2 regions of the Microbacterium sp. HJ5 genome follow, and region 1 is predicted to be linked to the other one. Evidence: predicted binding sites of a transcription regulator. Region 1 holds the regulator's gene; the other holds the start of a gene.
What was found. Region 1 encodes HrcA, which represses chaperone genes, less so after heat shock. Its sites were predicted from a motif close to TTNGCACTCGNNNNNNNCGAGTGCNAA; they were not measured.
Positions count from the first base shown of each region.

Region 1 (4,101 bases):
TGAAGGGCCTGCGGGCGGACGCCGAGCTGCGCGTGATCTTCGCGATCGAGGAGCCCCGGCGCGTGGGCTTCGCGCTCGGAACGGTGAGCGACTCCGTCGTCAGCGGCGAGGAGTCCTTCATGCTCGACTGGTACGACAACGACGAGGTGTGGTTCACGGTGCGGGCGTTCGACGCCCCGTCGTCGTTCTTCTACCGCCTGCTGCCCGGGCTGATCAAGCGCCGGCGGCGCGAGCTCTTCACGCGCTATCTGCGGGCGATCTCGCCCCTCTACACGACCCCCGCGTGAGGCGCTGATGGGCTCCGCGCTTCCCCTGGGCGAGCCGGTCCCTGCCGACGGCGCGTTCCCGGCCGGCACGGCGATCGATGCCGCGACCGCCTTCGGCGTCTACCTGCACGTGCCGTTCTGCCGCGTGCGGTGCGGCTACTGCGACTTCAACACCTACACGTCCGACGAGCTGCGCGGCGCGCGCCAGGACCAGTACGCCGATACGCTGCTGCGCGAAGTGGCGCTGGCTCGCGGAGTCCTCGAGCGGACCGGGCCGCTGCGACCCGCGTCGACGGTCTTCTTCGGCGGTGGCACGCCGACCCTCCTGCCCCCGGGCGACCTCGCGCGGATGCTCGACGGCGTGCGCGACGCGTTCGGCATCGAACCGGGTGCCGAGGTCACCGTCGAGGCCAACCCCGACACCGTCAGCGACGCGGTGGCGGCCGAGCTCTCGGCATCCGGCGTCACGCGTCTGTCGATCGGCATGCAGTCGGCGGTGCCGCACGTCCTCGCCGCACTCGACCGCACCCACGACCCGGCGAACGTCCGCACCGCCGTGGCCGCGGCGCGCGCAGCCGGACTCGACGTCAGCGTCGACCTCATCTACGGCGCGCCGGGGGAGTCCCTCGCCGACTGGCGGGCTTCGCTCGAAACCGCCGTCGAGCTCGCGCCCGACCACGTCTCGGCCTACGCGCTCATCATCGAGGACGGCACGAAGCTGGCCCGGCAGATCCGTCGTGGCGAGGTTCCGGCCCCCGATGACGATCTCCAGGCAGACATGTACGAGCTGGCGGACGACCTGCTGTCGGCGGCCGGGTTCGAATGGTATGAGGTGTCGAACTGGGCGCGCAGCGACGACCAGCGCTCGCGTCACAACCTCGCGTACTGGCAGGGCACCGACTGGTGGGGCTTCGGCCCCGGCGCACACAGCCACGTGGGCGGCGTGCGGTTCTGGAACGTCAAGCACCCCGCCGCGTACGCGCAGCGCCTCGCGGCGGGGGAGTCGCCCGCGGCGGCACGCGAGGTGCCCGATCTCGAGGCGCGCTCGCTCGAGAACGTGCTCCTGCGCACGCGGATCCGCGAGGGGCTCCCGGTGTCGGAGCTGCTCGGCGAAGGCCGCCGCGCCGTGGCCGCGCTCATCGCCGACGGCCTGGTCGACGGGCCGTCCGCGCTGCACGGGACGATCGTGCTCACGCGGCGCGGACGGCTCCTCGCCGACGCCGTGGTGCGGGCGCTCACCGAGTAGGCGCGGTGCCGCGGATCGGCCGCCCCGCGCTCCCGGCCGAGGCGCGAGGCATCCGATAGAATTGGCACTCCAGTCATGCGAGTGCCAAAGGCGCCGTGAGGAGGCGGGATGGTCAGCGAGCGAGGGCTCCAGGTGCTGCGCGCGATCGTCGAGGACTACGTCGACACGCGCGAGCCCGTCGGCAGCAAGGCGATCGTGGAGCGTCACGCCTTCGGGGTGTCCGCGGCGACCATCCGCAACGACATGGCCCTGCTCGAGGACGAGGAGCTCATCGCTGCCCCGCACACCTCGTCCGGCCGTGTGCCGACCGACAAGGGCTACCGCGTCTTCGTCGATCACCTCGCGGACGTGCGCCCGCTCAGCACGGCCCAGCGCACCGCGATCTCGTCGTTCCTCGAAGGACCCGGTGACCTCGACGACGTGCTGGCACGCACCGTCCGCGCTCTCACCCAGCTCACCGGCCAGGTCGCCATCGTGCAGTATCCCTCGTTCGCCCGCGCGAACGTCACGCACGTCGAGCTCGTCCAGCTCGGCGGGGGCCGGATGCTGGTGATCGTGGTCACCGACACCGGGCGGGTGTCGCAGCGCATGGCGTTCGTGCGCGACGACTTCGACGAGGCCGATCTCGCCCGCATCCGCGCCGAGCTCGGCACGCTGCTCGTCGGCCGCTCCGTCCGCGACGGCCTCACGCGCATCGCCGACCGCCTCGACAGCGCCGCGGTCATGACGGCCCCGCACCAGGCGGCGACCGCCGAGATCGTGCGGGTGGTCGCCGAAGAGCTCGACGAGTTCCGGCAGGACCGCCTCGTGATGGCCGGAAGTGCCACCCTCGCACGGCGCGAGGCCGACTTCCGCGGCAGCATCTACCCCCTCCTCGAGGCGATCGAGGAGCAGGTCACGATCCTGCGCCTCATGGGCGAGATGGTCGCCGACGAGAAGGGCCTCGCCGCCAGCATCGGCCGCGAGAACGAGCCGTTCGGCCTCGCCGAGGCCTCCATCGTCGCGAGCGACTACGACGCGACCGGCTCCCGCGCGCGCGTCGGAGTCATGGGCCCGACCCGCATGGACTACCCCACGAACCTCGCGGCGGTGAGAGCCGTCGCCCGCTATCTGACGCGGATGCTCGAAGAAGACGAGAGCAGCCGCTGACGCGGCCGCGCACACACGAACGATCCCGCGCATCCCGCGGGCAGGAAGGCGAATGTGGCTGACCACTACGAGGTCCTCGGTGTCTCCCGGGACGCATCCCTCGACGAGATCAAGAAGGCGTACCGGCGTCTCGCGCGGGAGCTCCACCCCGACGTGAACCCCGGCGAAGAGGCCTCCGAGCGCTTCAAGCTCGTGACGCACGCGTACGACGTGCTGAGCGATCCCGATCAGCGCGCCCGCTACGACATGGGCGGTGGCGACGGCGCGTTCGGCGGCGCCTCGGGCTTCGGCGGCTTCAATGACATCTTCGAGACCTTCTTCGGCGCCGCCGGAGGCGGAGGCGCGCGTGGGGGCCGCCCACGGTCCCGCCGCGAGCGCGGCCAGGACGCGCTGGTACGCGTCTCGCTCGAGCTCGGCGACGTCGTGTTCGGCGTCCACCGCGACATCGAGGTCGACACCGCCGTGCTGTGCGACACCTGCCAGGGCTCGTGCTGCCAGCCCGGCACGTCGCCGGTCACGTGCGACATCTGCCACGGCACGGGTCACATCCAGCGCCAGGTGCGGAGCCTCCTGGGCAACGTGCTCACGAACCAGCCCTGCAACGTGTGCCAGGGCTACGGCACGACCATCCCCTACCCCTGCGGCACGTGCCAGGGGCAGGGTCGCGTGCGTGCACGCCGGACCGTCTCCCTCGACATCCCCGCGGGCGTCGAGACCGGACTGCGGCTGCAGCTGCCCGGCTCGGGCGAGGTCGGCCAGGCGGGCGGCCCCAACGGCGACCTCTACATCGAGGTGACCGTCGCCCCGCACGAGGTCTTCAGCCGTGACGGCGACGACCTGCTCGCTACGCTCGAGGTCTCGATGCCCGACGCGATCCTCGGCACGAACACGACCATCCAGTCGCTCGACGGTCCCGTCGAGCTCGAGATCCGCCCGGGCGTGCAGGGCGGCGACGTGCTCACGATCAAGGGCCGCGGCATCACGCCGCTGCGCGGGACTCAGCGCGGCGACCTCCGGGTCGGAGTGCACGTGGTCACGCCCACGCGCCTCGACGGCAAGGAGCGGGCGCTCATCGAGGACTTCGCCAAGCGCACGAAGGCGCCGGCGCCGCGTCTGGCCGAGTTCCACCAGGGTCTCTTCGCGAAGCTCCGCGACCGGTTCCGGGGCTGACCGGTGGCGCTGCACTTCGTGCTCGACGAGGCGACCACCGCCGCCGCCGGTGACGTCGTCGTGCTCACGGGTGCCGAAGCGCATCACGCCGCGTCGGTGCGCCGCGTCCGCGTGGACGAGGAGGTCACCGTGGGCGACGGCCGCGGGGCGTGGCTGACGGGCCGCTGCGAGTCGGTCGCTCCGCGCGAAGTGGTCGTGCGCGTCGAGTCGAGGACGGATGCCGCAGCCCCGCGCCCGCGCGTCGTCCTTGTGCAGGCGCTGGCGAAGGGC
Region 1 is NZ_JSYE01000013.1:242,334-246,434, forward strand. It holds gene OB08_RS07615 (DUF1990 family protein) at 1-287, shown strand, start outside; gene hemW (radical SAM family heme chaperone HemW) at 295-1,512, shown strand; gene hrcA (heat-inducible transcriptional repressor HrcA) at 1,621-2,661, shown strand; gene dnaJ (molecular chaperone DnaJ) at 2,716-3,831, shown strand; gene OB08_RS07635 (16S rRNA (uracil(1498)-N(3))-methyltransferase) at 3,835-4,101, shown strand, end outside.

Region 2 (4,101 bases), on a different contig from region 1:
CTTCTCGGGCTTGTCGGCGACGACGGCCTCGGTGGTGAGGAACAGACCGGCGATCGACGCGGCGTTCTGCAGCGCGGAGCGGGTCACCTTCACCGGGTCGTTGATGCCGGCGGCCAGCATGTCGACGTACTCGCCCGTGGCGGCGTTGAGGCCCTGGCCCGCGGGGAGCTCGGCGACCTTGTTCGCCACGACGCCCGGCTCGAGGCCGGCGTTGAGGGCGATCTGCTTCAGCGGAGCCTCGATCGCGACGCGCACGATGTTCGCACCGGTCGCCTCGTCGCCCGAGAGCTCGAGGCCCGCGAAGGCTGCCTTGCCGGCCTGGATGAGCGCGACGCCACCGCCGGGGACGATGCCCTCCTCGACGGCCGCCTTCGCGTTGCGGACCGCGTCTTCGATGCGGTGCTTGCGCTCCTTGAGCTCGACCTCGGTCGCCGCGCCCGCCTTGATGACGGCGACGCCGCCGGCGAGCTTGGCGAGGCGCTCCTGAAGCTTCTCGCGGTCGTAGTCGCTGTCGGTGTTCTCGATCTCGCGACGGATCTGGGTCACGCGACCCTCGATCTGCGACGCCTCACCGGCACCCTCGACGATGGTGGTCTCGTCCTTGGTGATGATGACCTTGCGCGCACGGCCGAGCAGGTCGAGGGTGGCGTTCTCGAGCTTGAGACCGACCTCCTCGGTGATGACCTGGCCACCCGTGAGGATCGCGATGTCCTGCAGCTGAGCCTTGCGACGGTCGCCGAAGCCGGGGGCCTTGACGGCGACCGACTTGAAGATGCCGCGGATCTTGTTGAGCACGAGCGTCGCGAGGGCCTCGCCCTCGACGTCCTCGGCGATGATCAGGAGTTCCTTGCCGTCCTGGATCACCTTGTCGACGATCGGCAGAAGGTCCTTGATGTTCGAGATCTTCTGGTTCGCGATGAGGATGTACGGGTCCTCGAAGACGGCCTCCTGGCGCTCCGGGTCCGTGACGAAGTAGGGGTTGATGTAGCCCTTGTCGAAGCGCATGCCCTCGGTGAGCTCGAGCTCGGTGCCGAAGGTCTGCGACTCCTCGACGGTGACGACACCCTCCTTGCCGACCTTGTCGATGGCCTCCGCGATGAGCGCGCCGATCTCGGGGTCGCCGGCGGAGATGGACGCGGTGGCGGCGATCTCCTCCTTGGTCTCGACCTCCTTGGCGTCGGAGAGCAGCTGGGTCGTGATGGCCTGGACGGCCTTCTCGATGCCCTTCTTGAGCGAGATGGGGTCGGCGCCGGCCGCGACGTTGCGCAGGCCCTCGCGCACGAGCGCCTGGGCGAGGACGGTGGCCGTCGTCGTGCCGTCACCGGCGACGTCGTCGGTCTTCTTCGCGACCTCCTTGACGAGCTCCGCGCCGATCTTCTCGTACGGGTCGTCGAGCTCGATCTCCTTGGCGATGGAGACACCGTCGTTCGTGATCGTGGGTGCGCCCCACTTCTTCTCGAGAACCACGTTGCGACCGCGGGGGCCCAGGGTCACCTTGACGGCGTCGGCCAGCGTGTTCAGGCCGCGCTCGAGACCGCGACGGGCCTCCTCATCGAAAGCGATGATCTTTGCCATGTGTGTTTCGTCCTCCCAGGACGGGGCTTATGGATTAGCACTCAGCGAACCGGAGTGCTAATCCATTCTGGCACTCACCCCTGGGGAGTGCAAGCCACCGTGAGAGGCGCCGCAACACGCAGAAACGGGATGCCGCGGCATCCCGTCCCTGGTCTTCGGAAGCGCCGGGTCAGACCACGCGCACCGACTCCGCCTGCGGCCCCTTCTGGCCGGTGCCGACCGTGAACTCCACGGTCTGCCCCTCTTCGAGCACGCGGAAGCCCGACATGTCGATGTTCGAGTAGTGGACGAAGACGTCCTGTCCTTCCGCCGTGATGAAGCCGAAGCCCTTCTCGGCGTTGAACCACTTGACGGTGCCCTGAGTCATGCGAATCTCCTGATGCTGGTACGACTGGCTTCATCGTATGCACGCGGCGATACCGGCCGACGACCGCTCGGCGACTTGTTGACACAGGGGGACACAACTGTTTACCGGGGCGTAACACCCGGCCCGCCACCGGCGTCAGGGGGTGGGTGTCGCCGACTGACCGGCGGCCGTGCGGTCGAGCCCGATGACGATCGTCAGCTGCCTGGTCTCGGGGTCGGCGGGCTGGTAGACCTCGCTCTGCTCGACGCGCGCGCCGCCGATCGCCTCGGCGAGGCCGGCAGCCGCCGCCTGGTCCTCGGGGGTGACGTAGTACACCGTCGTCTCGGCGAAGTCGTCGGCGCTCGCGTCGCTCGGAAGGACCTGGCCGTCGGTCCATCCCGCCCCGACGACGACGTCTTTCATCTGGGTCGCGAGACCCTGCTCCGGCGTCGCATTGAGGATGACCACCTGATAGCTCGTGTCGAGGACCGGGGTCACCTGCGCGGTGGGCTGGGCGGTGGGCTCGGGCGTGGGGAACAGCTCGATGCGGCCGGAGACCAGCAGAGTGCCGAAGATGCCGACGACGATGAGGACGATGGTCGCGAGCGCGGCCCACAGCAGCACGACCCAGCCGCGCATGCGCGGGTTCTCAGCCCGGTGGGCGCCGACTCGCCCGGCATCCGGAAGATCGTCGAAGCGATCCCGGGGGAAGGTCGTATTCGGCACCCGACGATGCTACCGGGCGCGCGCCTGGGAGCCCGCCCGGCCCGCCCGGGCCTGCGCACGTGCGTCGCGGAGACGCCGCAGGCGCTTCACCAGCATGGGGTCGTGCGCCTGCGCGTCGGCCGTTTCGATCAGGCGGCCCAGCAGCTGGTAGTAGCGGGCGGGAGCCAGCCCGAGCTCGGCGCGGATCGCCTCCTCCTTCGCCCCGGCGTGCCGGCGCCACTCCGCCTCGAAGGCGAGGATGGCGAGGTCGCGGTCGGAGAGGGGCACGTCCTCACGCTAGCCGCGGCGGGGCGCCGCGCCGGCGCGCCACTCCACGGAGGCGCCGAGCGGATCCACCGTGGCGAGGGGCTCGCCGTCGCGGCCGAGGACGAACCCGCCCCAGGTGTCGGGGTCGACGGCCGGCCGCCATGCGTCGTGCAGGCCGGGCGGGTCGATCGAGATCCACACCGCTTCGAGCCGGCGCAGCGCATCGAGCAGGCGCTCGCGCCCCGCGCGCGGGATGTGCGGCAGCACGCCGGGGGTCGTCACGACGAGGGTCGCTCCCGCCGGGGCGTGCGCCGCTGCGGCGGCGAGCACCGCGGGATCGGACGCGTCGCCGGTGAACAGCCTCGGCGGCTCGTCGGCCACGATGTCGAGGGCCGCCTCGATGCGCGCCGCCCGGCCCTCCTCGCCCGGCCACACGAGCGCGGTGAGGAACCGGCGGTCCGACGGGTCGGAGGCATCGAGCGGCGAGAGGTCCACTCCCCCGCGCCACACCACCTCGGGCAGCCGCAGCGGCGGATCGCCCGTGAGGTCGCACGCGAGCAACACCGCCGACGGACCATCCGGAGGGTCGAGCGACGGACCGCCGCGGAACCGGTACGAATAGCGGTCGGGGTACAGGCACAGGCCCGCGCTCGCGCCCAGCTCCAGCAGCGCGATGGGCCCCTCCACGGTGCTGAGCGCGGGCAGGAGCGCGGCGCAGCGCTGCGGCTCGTTGGTCTGCAGACGGCGAGCGGATGCCTCGGCGACGACGTCGTCGGCGTGGGCGGCCAGCCACGCCGACCAGGCCGCGAAGGGCACCTCGGGCGCACCCAGCAGGCGGGTCACGGCGAACACGAGCGGCGGCTGGCGGTGCGTCTCGGGGATGTGGGCGAGGATGCCGGCGGTCGCCGGGTCGCCGGCGACGCCGGCCGCCCAGTCGGCGTAGAGCGCGGACCGGCCCGGTGCTTCGTCGCGCGCGAAGCGCCGGTAGCGCTCGGCGACGGCGGACGCGGCATCCGATCTCATCCGTCCATTGTCACGGCATGCTCTCCGCCGCGGCGGGCCGACCCCGCCGGGACTGGGGTTGAATGGAGGGGTTCCACTCGCACGAGCACCGGAGGACTCATGACGTACACCGTCGACAAGAGCGACGACCAGTGGCGCGAAGAGCTCACCCCGCAGCAGTACGCGGTGCTGCGCGAAGCCGGCAC
Region 2 is NZ_JSYE01000012.1:125,172-129,272, reverse strand. It holds gene groL (chaperonin GroEL) at 1-1,575, opposite strand, end outside; gene OB08_RS06145 (cold-shock protein) at 1,745-1,942, opposite strand; gene OB08_RS06140 (LytR C-terminal domain-containing protein) at 2,078-2,647, opposite strand; gene OB08_RS06135 (DUF3263 domain-containing protein) at 2,657-2,914, opposite strand; gene OB08_RS06130 (DUF2332 domain-containing protein) at 2,924-3,916, opposite strand; gene msrB (peptide-methionine (R)-S-oxide reductase MsrB) at 4,016-4,101, shown strand, end outside.
Region 2: the regulator HrcA is predicted to act here: its motif matches at 1,610-1,636, upstream of groL (chaperonin GroEL).